2 regions of the Methylobacterium sp. AC433 genome follow, and region 1 is predicted to be linked to the other one. Evidence: predicted binding sites of a transcription regulator. Region 1 holds the regulator's gene; the other holds the start of a gene.
The links. Region 1 encodes PhoB, which activates phosphate uptake and scavenging genes when phosphate is short. Its sites were predicted from a motif close to TGTCATNNANCTGTCAT; they were not measured.

Region 1 (7,296 bases):
TTCGTGGCCTCGATCACCCGCGACATGCTCGACCAGATCCCGACCGTGCTGCGCGAGAGCGCCTACGGCATCGGCTGCACCACCTGGGAGGTGGTGCGCCACGTCCTGGTGCCCCAGGCCTCGGTCTCGATCATCGGCGCGATCATGCTCGGCCTCGGCCGGGCGCTCGGCGAGACCATGGCGGTGACCTTCGTCATCGGCAACGCCAACCGGCTCTCGGGCTCGGTCTTCGACCCGGGCTCCACCATCGCGTCGCGCATCGCCAACGAGTTCAACGAGGCCGACGGCCTGCAACTGAACTCCCTGATGGCACTCGGCTGCATCCTGTTCGTGATCACCTTCTTCGTCCTGATCATCGCCCGCATCCTCACCCGCCGCGCCAAGGTCGCCTGAGGCCGCATCGCCCCGGCCCGCCTCGAGACGTCAGGAACCCATCATGGACGCCGCCACCCCCCTCGCCACCACCGCCGCGCCGGCCCGGATCAGCCGGGTCCGCCCCGGCCGCCGGATCGCCGACAAGACCCTGATCCTGGCGAGCACCCTCGCCACCCTGATCGGCATCGTCGTCCTCGGCTCGATCCTGTTCATGCTGGTGGTCGAGGGCATCAAGGGCTTCTCGCCGACCCTCTTCACCGAGCCGACGCCGGGCCCCGGCTCCGAGGGCGGCGGCATCGCCAACGCGATCCTGGGCAGCCTGGTGCTGACCTTCCTGGGCATCCTGGTGGCGACCCCGGTCGGCGTGATGGCCGGCACCTTCCTGGCCGAGTACGGCCGCAACTCGAAGCTCGCCGACGTCATCCGGTTCCTCAACGACATCCTGCTCTCGGCGCCCTCGATCCTCATCGGCCTGTTCGTCTACACGCTGATGGTGCGCCCGATGGGCTCCTATTCCGGCTGGGCCGGCGCGGTGGCGCTGGCCATCATCGCCACCCCGGTCATCGTGCGCACCACCGAGGACATGCTGCGCCTCGTGCCCTCGACGCTGCGCGAGGCCGGCGCGGCCCTGGGCGCCCCGCCCTCCATCGTGATCAAGAGCATCACCTGGCGCGGGGCCAGCGCCGGCATCGTCACCGGCATCATCCTGGCGCTCGCCCGCATCGCCGGCGAGACCGCGCCGCTGCTCTTCACCGCGCTCAACAACAACAGCTGGTTCCGCTCCGACCTGATGGGCGGTATCCCGAACCTTCCGGTGATGATCTACCAGTTCGCGCTCTCGCCCTACCCGAACTGGCAACAGCTCGCCTGGGCCGGCGCCCTCCTCATCACCGTCACGATCCTCGCCCTCTCGATCGTGGCCCGCTTCGTCATCAAGTCCGAGCGCTCGCGCTGATCTCCGGCGCGCCGCACCTCCCCGCATTCCGACCGACAGGATCTTGAACCGATGAACGCCGCCCCCGGGATCACGTCCGCGCAGCTCACCGGACGCCACAAGGCCGACGAGTCCTCACCGGTCCGCATCGCCGTGAAGGACCTGAACTTCTACTATGGCAGCTTCCATGGCCTGAAGTCGGTCAACCTCAACTTCCACGACCGCCAGGTCACGTCGCTGATCGGCCCCTCGGGCTGCGGGAAGTCGACCCTGCTGCGCACCTTCAACCGGATCTACAGCCTGTATCCGGACCAGCGCGCGGAGGGCGAGATCCTCCTCGACGGCCAGAACGTCCTCGATTCCAAGGTCGACCTCAACGAGCTGCGCTCGCGCATCGGCATGGTGTTCCAGAAGCCGACCCCGTTCCCGATGTCGATCTACGACAACGTCGCCTTCGGCCTGCGCCTCTACGAGAAGCTGCCCAAGGCCGACCTCGACGTGCGCGTCGAGGAATCCCTGCGCAAGGCCGCCCTCTGGGACGAGGTGAAGGACAAGCTCAAGCAGTCCGGCATGGGCCTCTCCGGCGGCCAGCAGCAGCGCCTCTGCATCGCCCGCACGGTGGCCCAGCGTCCCGAGGTGATCCTGTTCGACGAGCCGACCTCGGCCCTCGACCCGATCTCCACCGGCCGTATCGAGGAGCTGATCGAGCAGCTGCGCTCGGAATTCACCATCGTCATCGTCACGCACAACATGCAGCAGGCCGCGCGCATCTCGCAGTTCACCGCCTTCATGTACCTCGGCGAGCTGGTGGAATTCGGCCCGACGACGCGCATCTTCATGAATCCGGAGAAGCGCCAGACGCAGGACTACATCACCGGCCGCTTCGGCTGATCCTCGGCAGGCCGGAACCGACCCGCGTGGGCCGGTGGCGGCCCGCGCCAGACACCATCAGGGCGGGCACCGGACAGGAGGCCCGATCGAGGAGCACACCCATGCCCGACCACATCGTCACTTCCTACGACACCGACCTCGAAGATCTGCGCCGCTCGATCTCCGAGATGGGCGGCATCGCCGAGAAGATGATGACCGAGGCCGGAGAGGCCCTGGTGCGCCGGGATTCGCCCCTGGCCCAGGCGGTGATTTCCGCCGATACCCGCCTCGACACCCTCCAGCGCGAGATCGAGGAGCGGGCGATCCTGCTCATCGCCCGGCGCCAGCCCCTGGCGATCGACCTGCGCGAGACGGTGACGGCGATCCGCGTCTCGAACGACATCGAGCGCATCGGGGATCTGGCCAAGAACGTCGCCAAGCGCGTGGTCGCGATCGCCGACCAGGTCCAGCCGCAGAAGATCGTCATCGGCGTCCAGCACATGAGCGACCTGGTGCAGGAGCAGCTCAAGGACGTCCTCGACGCCTATGCCAGCCGGGACATCAAGGCCGCCCTCGACGTGTGGGAGCGCGACGACGCCATCGACGCGCTCTACAACTCGCTGTTCCGCGAACTCCTGACCTACATGATGGAGGATCCGCGCAACATCTCGTTCTGCACGCACCTCCTGTTCGTGGCCAAGAACATCGAGCGCATCGGCGACCACACCACCAACATCGCCGAGACGATCCACTACCTCGTCACCGGCGAGAACCTCCTGGCCGAGCGCGAGCGCCCGAAGAACGACGCCTCCAACTACGCCACCGTGGACATGCCCGGCGCGGCCTGAACCCGTGCCGGTCTGATCGAAAGCGCACGATGAGTACGCGTATCCTGATCGTCGAGGACGAGGAGGCCCTCACCCTCCTCCTCCGCTACAACCTCGAGGCCGAGGGATTCATCGTCGACTCGGCCGCGCGCGGCGACGAGGCGGACCTGCGCCTGCAGGAGCAGGTCCCCGACCTCGTCCTGCTCGACTGGATGCTGCCGGCCCTGTCGGGCATCGAGCTCTGCCGCCGCATCCGCGCCCGGCGCGAGACGGAGCGGCTGCCGGTGATCATGCTCACCGCCCGCGGCGAGGAGGGCGACCGCATCCGCGGCCTCGGCACGGGGGCGGACGACTACATCGTGAAGCCGTTCTCGGTGCCCGAGCTCCTCGCCCGGGTCCGTGCCCTGCTCCGCCGGGCCAAGCCCGCCCACGTCGCCAACCTGCTGGTGGCCGGCGACATCGAGCTCGACCGGGTCAGCCACCGCATCCGCCGGGAAGGCCGCGAGATCCATCTCGGGCCGACGGAATTCAAGCTCCTCGAATTCCTGATGCAGAGCCCCGGCCGGGTGTTCTCCCGCGAGCAGCTCCTCGACGGCGTCTGGGGCCACGACGTCTACATCGACGAGCGCACGGTCGACGTCCATGTCGGGCGCCTGCGCAAGGCCCTCAACCGCCCGCGCCAGAGCGACCCGATCCGCACCGTGCGCGGCTCGGGCTACTCCTTCGACGAGATGTTCGAGGCGGAGGCCGAGTAGCTCAGCCGAGCAACTCGGCCGAAGGGCCGGCCCCCGAACGGCCGATTGCGGTCGGCGCCCGGGTTCGCCCTCAGGCGAACAGCATGGTGTCGGTGGGCAGGTGGACGGTGAAGCCCTTGCCCTCGTCGACCCAGTTTGGGCCGGCGGCGCCGTGGTTGATGCCGTTGGCCTCCTCGGCACTGCCAGCGAAGTGATGCTGGCCGGTCTGGGTGTTGTAGAAGCGCTCCAGGGTCAATCCGCCCGACGCACTCGCATCCGCGTAGGCCTCGAAGGCCACGCCCTCGTACTTGTAGCTCGGCGCGGTCTTCAGGACCTGGTCGCGCTCGGCGACGCTCGTCGTGAAGAAGTGGGCGTTCGAGACCGTGTCGAAGAACCGGAACACGTCGACGGTGTCGGCGCCCTTGGCCGGAGTCGCCCAAGGGGTGCCCTCGTAGGTGAACCACGGCAGCGTCTGCTGGATCTGCAGCTTCTCCGCCGTGCTCGTCGTGTAGAAGTGATCGCCCGTATGCGTGTCGTAGAAGCGGTACACCGCCGTGACGGCGCTGGTGACGGGGCTGGCGGTGACGGGGGCCGCCGGGGTCGCCACGACCACCGCCGGGGCGCTCGGCGCGCCGTAGAGGGCCTGGATTCCCGCGATGTCGCCGGCGCCGAGGGTGGTGATGGCGGGATTGAGGATCGCGTTCATCACCTCGGGCTTGGCGTTGTAATGGTCGAGCCCGAGGGCGTGGCCGATCTCGTGCAGGGCGACGACGGCGAGGTCGACGTTCTGGTTGCTGATCACGCGGGCGCCGGAGGCGTGCCAGCCCTCGCCGCTGTCGAAGGTCACGGCGGCGGATTGCATGCGCTGGCCGCTGTAGGAATAGTTGGCGTAGCCCAGGGTGTTGCCGAGGCCGTCGATGCCGCCGAGGGTGAAGTCGATCTGGGCGGTCGCCGTCGAGGCGACCTGCTGGAACGCGATGTTCGCGGCGGTGGCCCAGGTCGCGAAGGCGCCCTGGAGGATGCCGAGGAAGGTGGTCGGGATCGTGCCGTCGACGGCCCAGGTCACGGTGCCACCGCCCGTTCCCGCCGCGCCCGCGCCCCAGCGCGGACCCTCCAGCGCATAATCCCCCATCGGCTCCCCTCCCGTCCGTTCGGGCCAGGGTCGGTCGGAGAGCTTACGATTGCCTTAACCGCACCCGCCGGTGCGGTCCCTCACACGATGCTGCGCACGACGCCGCCGTCGACGCGAAGCGCCGCGCCGCTGGTGGCGCTGGCGGCCGGGCTGCAGATGTAGGCGACCATGCTGGCCACCTCCTCGACGGTGGCGAGGCGGCCGATCAGCGAGGTCGGGCGATGCTCGGCGACGAAGGCGCGGCCCGCGGCGTCGAGGTCGACCTCGCCTCCCGTTCCCGCCTGCCCCTGCGCCATGCTCTTCATGAACTCGGCCACGCCCTCCGACAGGGTCGGGCCCGGCAGCACGCTGTTCACGGTGACGCCGCTGCCGGACACGGTCTCGGCGAGGCCTCGGGCGACGGCGAGCTGCGCGGTCTTCGTCATTCCGTAATGGACCATCTCCACCGGGATGTTCACGCCGGATTCGGAGGAGATGAAGACCACGCGGCCCCAGCCGCGCGTCACCATGCCGGGGGTGTAGGCCCGCGACAGACGCACGCCGCTCATCACGTTGGTGTCGAAGAAGCGATGCCAGTCCTCGTCCGGAATCTCGAAGAAGGGCTTGGGCTCGAAGATGCCGGTGTTGTTCACGAGGATGTCGACGTCCGGCAGACCGGCGACCACGCGGGCCGCGCCGTCCGTGCTGGCGACGTCGCCGGGCGCTCCGATGAAGCCGGCATGGCCGGTCTCCCGCTTCAGGCGCTCGACGGCGTCGCGGACGCGGTCCTGCATGCGCCCGTTGATCGCCACGTTGGCCCCGAGTTCGCCCAGCGCCTTGGCGATGGCGTAGCCGATGCCGCTGGTGGATCCGCTGACGAGGGCGCGCTTGCCGGACAGGTCGAGATGCATGGGATCGTCCTTCGTGAGGGTCTCGGCCCCCGTGCGGCCTGTGACCGCCCGCGGGCCGGGGCCGTGGGAGGCCTTCGTGCGGATCAACGCGCGGGACGGGACCTGGTGCGATCGCCCTCCGTTTCGGCCTTCCGCCTCAGCCCTCCGGCCGCCGCCGCAGGACGCTCGTCACCGCGCCGAGGCTCGCGAGGCCGACGGCGCACCACAGGGTCGCGGCCACCGGGCCGGCCGGCGCGCTTCCCTGGTGCAGCCCGAAGATCACCGCCACCAGGGCGGCGCCGAAGGATTGGCCGGTGAGGCGCGCGGTGGATTGCATGCCGCTCGCCCCGCCGCTGCGGTCGCGCGGGGCGCTGGTGATGATGACCTTGTTGTTGGGAGACTGGAACAGGCCGAAGCCGAGGCCGCACAGCGTGAGGCGCCAGGCGATGTCCAGGTGCGAGGCGCCCTCGGGCAGCAGCGCGGTCGCCGCGAGGCCCGTGGCCATCAGGGCGAGGCCGAGGCCGCCGAGCAGCCCCGGGGCATAGCGGTCGGCGAGGCGCCCCGAGATCGGCGCCATCAGGGCGATGGCGATCGGCCACGGCGTCATCAGGAAGCCGGTCTGCGTCTCGGAGAGGTGCAGCACGTCCTGGAAGTAGAAGGGCAGGGCGACGTAGGCCATCATCTGCGCCGAGAAGGAGGCGATCGAGCTCGCCATCGACAGCGCGAAGGCCGGGATCCGCAGGAGGTCGACGGGCAGGAGCGGGCGCGCCATCCGGGTCTGCGTCCAGACGAAGACCGCGCCGATCGCCAGAGCCGCACCGATCTCCGCCAGCGCCACGCCCCGCGTCGCCGGGTCGCCGAGGCCGTCGACGCCGATGATGAGGAGCCCGAAGGTCAGGGCGTTGAGCACGGCGCTGCGAAGGTCGAAGCGCCCGCCGCTCCGGGGCGTCACCGGGAGGGTGCGGGCGCCCACCGTCAGCGCCACGAGACCCACCGGCAGGTTGACGAGGAACAGCCAGGGCCAGGTCGCCACGGACAGGATCGCGGCCGCCACCGTCGGCCCTGCGGCGGAGGCCATCGCCACCACCAGGGCGACGTTGCCGACGCCGCGCCCGATCAGCCGGTGCGGGTAGATGAAGCGCACCAGGGCGATGTTCACGCTCATGATCCCGGCCGCCCCCAGCCCCTGGGCGATCCGCGCCGCCACCAGCCAGTCGAGGGTGGGGGCGAAGGCGCAGGCCACCGAGGCCGCCGTGAACAGGACGAGGCCGGTGAGGTAGACCCGGCGATAGCCGAGGATGTCGCCGAGGGACGCGAGCGGGAGCAGCGCGGCCGTCACCGCGATCTGGAAGCTGTTGGTCACGAAGATCGCCGCGGAGGGCTCGACCGCGAGGTCCTTGGCGATCACCGGCAGGGCGACGTTGACGATCGCTCCGTCGAGCACCGCCATGGTCATGGCGAGGCCGATCGCCAGGAGCGCCAGCATGCGCTCGCGCACCGGCAATCCGTCCGTCACGGGCTCCGCCGCGGCGCTGGGGGCATGCTTCGTCATGGG
Region 2 (7,296 bases), 240 kb from region 1:
ACCTCAATACGGGGAGCGTCGCCGAGTTGAACGGCCTGCGGGGCGGCGGCATGATCGGGCGGGCCATCGTGCAGAAGCGCCCCTACGCTTCCGTCGGCGAGCTCCTGTCGAAGCGCGTCCTCAGCCGGGCGGTCTACGAGCGGATCAAGGATCAGGTCACGGTGCGCTGAAACCCGTTTCGGGTAGCGCGGCGCGCGCCGCCTGCCTAAGATGCGGCTCCAGGAAGCCGGAAAGTCGCTTCGAACACCAGGGACGAGCCATGTTTGCGCAAGCCGGGGGCGTTACCTTTCGCGAGGATCTCGGCGTCGAGGAGACCACCGAGACCGACAACATCGTCCGCTGGGACGGCGAGAAGCTCTACGTCGAACACGACATCTATCACAACGGCCAGCTGGTCCACCGCAAGTACCGCAAGAACGTCAGCGAGGCGGTGGCCCGGGCACTGCAGGCACTGATCAACCGGTCACAGCAATAGAGTCTCCGGTCCGGTGCCCTGTGCGGCCGGACCTATCCCGTCGATCCCTACTTCCCGATCCAGTCGTGCCCGGCCACCACCGCCTCGACCGGGCGCGTCCAGGTGCCGGGCTGGTCGGTGGCCCCGGTTCCGAGGGCGCACTGGACCATGACGCTGTCGCTCCAGCGCCCGTACTTGTAGCCCACCGCCGGCAGCAGCCCGACGCGAACGAAGCCGCAGGCCTCGTGGAGGCGCAACGACGCCTCGTTCTGCGCGTCGATGTAGCCGATCATCTGGCGGTAGCCGCCCGCCGCGCAGGCCTCGATCAGCGCCGGCAGCAGACGCCGGCCGATGCCGGCATGCAGGTGTTCGTGATGGACGTAGATCGAGTGCTTGAGGGTGTAGCGGTAGGCCGGGCGCTTGCGGAACGGTACCGCGTAGGCATAGCCCGCCACGATCCCGTCCCGGTCGGCCACGAGGTGCGGCAGGCGCTTCTTGCGCATGGCCTTGCGCCGCTTCTTCAGGTCGTCGGGATGGAGCGGGTCCTCCTCGAAGTCCCCGACATCGCCGACGCCGCGCCGGATGTGATGGGCGTAGATGTCCACCATGTCCGGCACGTCGGCATCCGACGAGGGCCGGATGACGAGGTCGGGGTCGCTCTCGGACGAGCCCGCCATCAGCGGCCCTCGCGCATGACGTAGGTGTAGAACCGGATGGTCCCATCCGGATCGACATCGCGAAACACGCCCTGGATCTCGGCCTCGAAGCCCGGGAACAGGTTCGCGGAGCGCTCGAACATCTTGAAGTAGTCCAGCATGGGTTTGGCCCGCTCGTCCAATCGCTCGCCCGGAAGCACCGTGCCGATGCCCGGCGGGTAGACCAGAAGCAAGGTCGTCGCCACGCGCCCCTCCGCCTCCGCGATCGGCACGTAATCGACGTTGTTGCGGGTGAGCTGCTGCACCGCCTCCTTGGGGGTCATCACCATCTCGGGCAGGTGCCCCGGCTCGAACTGCTTGCGCTGGAGCGTGCTGGTGCCGTGCTCGCGGTGGAAGGCATGGAAGTCGGCGCAGAGGTCGCGCAGGCGTACGCCCTTGTAGCGATTGGGCCGGCGCCGCACGAATTCCGGCATCGCCTCCTCGAGGGGCACGTTGTCGTCGTGCAGGCGCTTGAAGGCCACGAGGCCGGAGATCAGCGTGCCGGCCTTCGAGGATTCGACGCCCGGCGTCAGCAGGAAGAGGAGCGAATTGAGGTCGTTCTTCTCCGGCACGATGCGGTTCTCGCGCAGGTACTGCGCCACGATGGGCGCCGGCACGCCGTGCTCGGCATACTCGCCCGTGTGCCGGTTGAATCCGGGGGTGAGCACGGTGAGCTTGTTGGGGTCGGTCATGGCATAGTCGGGTGCCACGTGCGTGAAGCCGTGCCAGTCGGCCCCCGGCGTCAGCTCCCAATACTTCGCGTTGCCGGCGAGCTCGTCGGTGGAGAGGCTCTCCCACGGCACCTTGCCGTCGGGTCCCTTAACCGTGTCCGGCACGAAGGGGTCGAAGAACCAGCGCCGCAGGGGATCGCCCTCCTTCTCCTCGAACTCGCGGCGGATGGCGCGGACCTTCTTGCGCCACTCGATGCCCAGACGAATGGTGTCGTCCCACAGCACGACGCCGGAGCGGCCCTTCATCATCTGTGCGCCGACGTCGAGGGAGGCGAACAGGGGGTAAAACGGCGAGGTCGAGGCGTGGACCAGGAAGGTCTCGTTGAAGCGCCGGTGCTCGATGCGCCGGGTCTGGCCGCGGATATGGCTGTCCTTGGTGTGGATCTGAGAGGCCTGGGAGAAGCTCGCCAGCTGCTTGTGGGTCGACTGGGTGGCGATGATGCCGGGCGAGGTCTCGTCGAGCCCCTTGAGTCCCATGGCGAAGCGGCCGGCGAAGAGCGGGTGGAACTTCATGAAGCCCGCCCAGGCCTCGTCGAAGAGGATGTAGTCGCAGAGATGCCCGATCTTATCGAGGATCATCTGCGCGTTGTAGATCGTGCCGTCGTAGGTGCACTGCTCGATCACCGCGACGCGGAACGGGCGCTCGCGCCGCCAGGCCTCCTTGTCGGTGATCAGCGGGTTGTCGCGAATCTTCTGGCGGATGACGGTCTCGTCGAGGGCCTCGTGGTACATCGGGCCGATCAGGCCGTAGGCGTTGCGGTCGGTCTCTAGGAAGACGGGTATCGCGCCGCCGAGGAACAGCGCCCCGTGATGCGCGGCCTTGTGGTTGTTGCGGTCGAACAGCACGAGGTCGCCCTCGGCCACCAGGGCGGAGAGCACGATCTTGTTGGAGGCCGAGGTGCCGTTGAGGACGAAGTAGGTCTTCTCCGCCCCGAAGATGACGGCAGCCTCCTTCTGCGCCTTCAGGGCCGGGCCCTCGTGGACGAGGAGGTCGCCGAGATCGAGCACCGAGTTGTCGAGATCGTCGCGGAACACCGCCTCGCCGAGATGCTCGACGAAGATGCGCCCGATCGGCGAGCGGTTGTAGAAGATGCCGCCATTGTGGCCCGGGCAGGTCCAGAGCTGGTTGCCCTGCTCGGCGTAATCGACCAGCGCGCCGAAGAACGGCGTCTTCAGGGTCTCGGCATACTGCTTCACCCGGCTCACCAGGCCACGGGCGATGTAGTCCGGGGTCTCCTCGGCGAGGAAGATGTAGCCGTCGATGAAGTCCAGCACCTCGACGGGGATGTCCTCCAGGCGCTTGCGGCGGACCATGATGACGATGGGCATCTCCAGCCCGCGCTTCCTCATGAGGTTGATGAGTGCGGCCGCCTTGCCGTCGAGGCCGCGCTTGCCCCAATCCACCACCATGCAGCCGATGGCCGAATCGGTCTGGACCGCGATGGCCGCGTCCTCGACGCGCCGGGCCCGCACCACCTCGAAGCCGAGCTTCTCCACGGAGCCGATGATCTGCTGGACGCGCACGCCCTCGAGATCGTCCGGGTCGAAGTTCGGCGCGCACATCAGGACGGTGAAGCGGCGAAAGAAATCCATGCGGAAAAGGCTCCCAGGGGCGTTTGGCGCACCGTTCGCGACGGGACGTGACGCTTCGATGACGATCTTGCGGCGGTCGCGGTGTTTTCTGGCTCCGCGCGGCGCGACGGGGAGCCGGCTTACGATCAGCCGCGCCGTTTGACGAGCCCGAGGCGGCGGATCACGCCGTAGACCGCCAGGGCCGCCGCCGCACAGATGACGAGGGCGAGGAACGAGCCGTTCTCGAAATCGCCGAGGAACAACCCCTTGGTGTTCATGCCGAACACGCCGGTCACCAGGGTCGGCGGCAGGAAGAGGGCGGTGAGGATCGAGAGGGTGAAGAGCTGGCGGTTGGTCTCGGCCGCCGTGCGCCCGGCGATCTCGTCCTGCAGCAGGCGGCTGCGCTCGGACAGGACCAGCATGTCGCGGTGAAGCGAATCGAGGCGCTGGACCACCCGGGCGGCCATGGTCACCACCGCCTCCGGCAGGGCGTCGTCCTCTTCCTCGGTCTCGGATTCGAGGCGGTGGAAGACCGCACTGAGGCCGGCGAGCTGCCTATGCTGGCGCACGGCCTGCCGGCGGATCGGCGCCAGCGGTCGGGGATCGTCGGGCTGATCCTCGTCGAGCATCCGGTCCTCAATGGCGTCGAGGGCGTCGGAGAAGCGCCGGGCAGAGGCGTCGAGGGAGGCGGCGACGCCGGTGACGAACATCTCGAGGAGTCCCGCCGGGCTGGAGACGCGCCGCCCGGCCAGAACCGCGTCGCGGGCGGCTTCCGCCGCGGCGGTGGCGTGCCGTCGTCCGCTCACGAGGAGGCGCGCGCCCAACACGCAATGCAGGCGCCCGGCCGGCTCGTCCTCGATCCGGCCGCCGAATTCGCGCTCCCGATCGGCGATCACGAGGCCGAGATCGGCGCCCTCAATCACCACGCGCTGATGCCCGTCGCGGGCGAAGGTGGCGGCGGCGAGCGCGGGCGGGCCGAGGCGCCCGGCGGCGATCAGCCCGTCGAGGCGTGCATCGACGAGGTCGAGATGCAGCCAGAGGAATCCCTCGGCGACGGGCGCCGGCAGGCCGCCATCCGCCTCCAGCAGGCGCCCGCGCCCTTCCGCGTCGAACGCGATCGCGAAGAGCAGGCACGGGAGGGCGGTGGTATCGGTGAGAAGGCGCTGCATGCGGCCGGCCCTGTTGCCGGCAAACCGCCGACGGTCGCCGCGCTGGATCGCAAGCGCGGGCGACACTGTCATGACGGTGGCCGGTACCGGAGATGGGGAGGCGACCGCCCGCGCGCTCCTCTCCCGACAAAGCGGCGAAGGGAGGCACGCCGTCATGGGCGATCCGTCCGGGGCGAGCAGCGGTGGATGCCGCCACTTCCCCCGCGACAAGCGGCCCGGCATCGGGCTTGCTCCGCTTGAGCCAGAACAGCGGGGCGGCATGGTCGAGAAACTTTTCCACGCGGGCGCGAGCCTGGCCCTGCTGCTGGCCGTCGCGGTGCTGTTCTCGACGAATCGGCGGGCGATCTCGCCGCGGGTGGTGCTCTCGGCCCTGGCGCTGCAGGTGGCGCTCGGCGCCCTGGTGCTGTTCATCCCGGCGGGCCGCATGGGCCTCGCCGCGGCGGCTTCCTTCGTCCAGACCGTGCTGAATTACGGCGACCGGGGCACCGCGTTCCTGTTCGGCGGCCTCGTCGAGCCGCGCATGTTCGAACTGTTCGGCGGCAGCGGCTTCATCCTGGCCCTGCGCATCCTGCCGCAGATCCTCTACGTCTCGGCGCTGATCGCGGTGCTCTACCATTTCGGCGTGATGCAGGCGGCGGCGCGGGCCATCGGCACCGTGCTGCAGCGGGTGATCGGCACGTCGCGGATCGAGACCTTCTCGGCGGTGATCACCATCGCGATCGGCCAGAGCGAGATCGCCATCGCCCTGCGTCCGTTCCTGATGGCCCTGACCTCGGCCGAGCTGTTCGCCGTGATGTCGAGCGGGGCCGCGTCCACGGCGGGCACGATTCTCGCCGGCTACGCGGCCCTCGGCGTGCCGATGGAGTACCTGCTGGCGGCCAGCGCCATGGCGGTGCCGGGCGGCCTCCTCTTCGCCAAGATCCTGGTGCCGACGACGGAGCCGAGTCGGGTCACCTCCACGCGGGTCACCTTCGCGGAGACGCGGGCGGTCAACGTCATCGAGGCGGCGGCCGACGGCACCCAGAAGGGGCTGGCCGTGGCGGTGTCGGTGGGGGCGATGCTGATCGCGTTCACAGGCCTGATCGCCCTGCTGAACGGGTTCATGGGCTGGGCCGGGGGTCTCGCCGGCTATCCCGCCCTGAGCCTGGAGGGCATCCTCGGCGCGGTGTTCGCACCCCTAGCCTGGCTGATGGGCGTGCCCTGGGAGCAGGCCGGCCTCGTCGGCGGGGCGCTGGGCCAGAAGATCGCCTTCAACGAGTTCCTGGCCTATGCGCAGCTCTCGCCGGTGCTGAAGGGCGGCAACCTGGACCCGCGGACGGCCGCGATCCTGTGCTTCGCGCTCTGCGGCTTCGCCAACCTGACTTCGGTGGCCATCCAGCTCGCGAGCCTCGCCAGCCTCGCACCGGAGCGCAGGGCGGAGATCGCCCGGTTCGGCCTGCGCGCGATCCTGGCCGGCACCCTGTCCAACCTGACGAGCGCGACGCTCGCCGGGTTGTTCATCGGTGCCTGACGGCTGTGCCGGCCGGGACGGGCGTGGAGAGGCTCATGCGGCGGCGAGCTTCGCCGCCTTGACCTTCGCGGGACCGGCCTTGGTGATGGCCGTGAGCGGCAGCTCGATGTCGATGTCGAGCGTCGACATGTCCTGGCCGCGGTCGAGGCGGATCTGGACCTTGTCGCTGTTGACCTCGACGTGCTTGGCGATGACCGCGAGGATCTCCTCGCGCAGCACCATCACGAGATCGGAGCCGCCGACCCCCGCCCGTTCATGGGCGAGGATGAGTTGGAGGCGGTCGCGGGCGACCGGCGCCGAACCGCGCCGGTTGAACATGTTGAGGAGGCTCATGCTGCCCTCCGGGTGAAGAGTTTGTCGAGGAAGGACTTCTTGTCGGTGGGGACCGACATCGGGACCGCATCGCCGTTGAGGCGGCGCACGGCGTCGGTGTAGGCGCGGGCCGGGGCGCAGAGCGGGTTGTTCAGGGTCACCGGGCAGCCGACGTTGGAGGCGCGCAGGACTTCCATGCTCTCCGGGATGATGGCGAGCAGCGGGATCGAGAGGATCTCGAGCACGTCCTCGATCTTGAGCATGTCGCCGCGATCGGCCCGGGCAGGGTCGTAGCGGGTGAGGATCAGGTGCTTGTCCATCGTCTCGCCGCGCTCGGCCTTGAGCGTCTTGGAGTCGAGCAGGCCGATGATGCGATCGGAATCGCGCACCGAGGAGACCTCGGGGTTGGTCACCACCACGGCGACGTCGGCGTGGCGCATGGCCAGCGTGGCGCCGCGCTCGATCCCGGCCGGGGAGTCGCAGATCACCCAGTCGAACTTCTCGCGAAGCTCGTCCATGACGCGGGCGACGCCCTCGTCGGTGAGCGCATCCTTGTCGCGGGTCTGCGAGGCGGGCAGCAGGTGGAGCTTCTCCAGGCGCTTGTCGCGGATGAGGGCCTGGTTGAGCTTGGCGTCGCCGTTGACCACGTTGATGAGGTCGTAGACGACGCGCCGCTCGGCGCCCATCACGAGGTCGAGGTTGCGCAGGCCGACGTCGAAGTCGACCACCGCCACGCTCTTGCCGGCCTGCGCGAGCGCCGCGCCGAGGGCCGCGGTCGTCGTCGTCTTGCCGACGCCGCCCTTGCCAGATGTCACGACCAGAACTTTGGCCATATGAGCTGTCTCCTCAATCC

Region 2: AC0IWM_RS01925 (CorA family divalent cation transporter) is a predicted target of PhoB. The motif match lies at 4,681-4,697, and genes of this name have one in related genera.

What each region holds. Positions count from the first base shown of each region.
Region 1 is NZ_CEEDBN010000001.1:635,018-642,313, forward strand. It holds gene pstC (phosphate ABC transporter permease subunit PstC) at 1-393, shown strand, start outside; gene pstA (phosphate ABC transporter permease PstA) at 437-1,330, shown strand; gene pstB (phosphate ABC transporter ATP-binding protein PstB) at 1,382-2,200, shown strand; gene phoU (phosphate signaling complex protein PhoU) at 2,302-3,027, shown strand; gene phoB (phosphate regulon transcriptional regulator PhoB) at 3,057-3,761, shown strand; gene AC0IWM_RS03110 (matrixin family metalloprotease) at 3,832-4,872, opposite strand; gene AC0IWM_RS03115 (SDR family NAD(P)-dependent oxidoreductase) at 4,953-5,762, opposite strand; gene AC0IWM_RS03120 (MFS transporter) at 5,899-7,293, opposite strand.
Region 2 is NZ_CEEDBN010000001.1:396,900-404,195, reverse strand. It holds gene AC0IWM_RS01945 (helix-hairpin-helix domain-containing protein) at 1-170, shown strand, start outside; gene AC0IWM_RS01940 (hypothetical protein) at 260-475, shown strand; gene AC0IWM_RS01935 (GNAT family N-acetyltransferase) at 523-1,131, opposite strand; gene AC0IWM_RS01930 (Orn/Lys/Arg family decarboxylase) at 1,131-3,473, opposite strand; gene AC0IWM_RS01925 (CorA family divalent cation transporter) at 3,599-4,621, opposite strand; gene AC0IWM_RS01920 (NupC/NupG family nucleoside CNT transporter) at 4,881-6,131, shown strand; gene minE (cell division topological specificity factor MinE) at 6,165-6,464, opposite strand; gene minD (septum site-determining protein MinD) at 6,461-7,276, opposite strand; gene minC (septum site-determining protein MinC) at 7,290-7,296, opposite strand, start outside.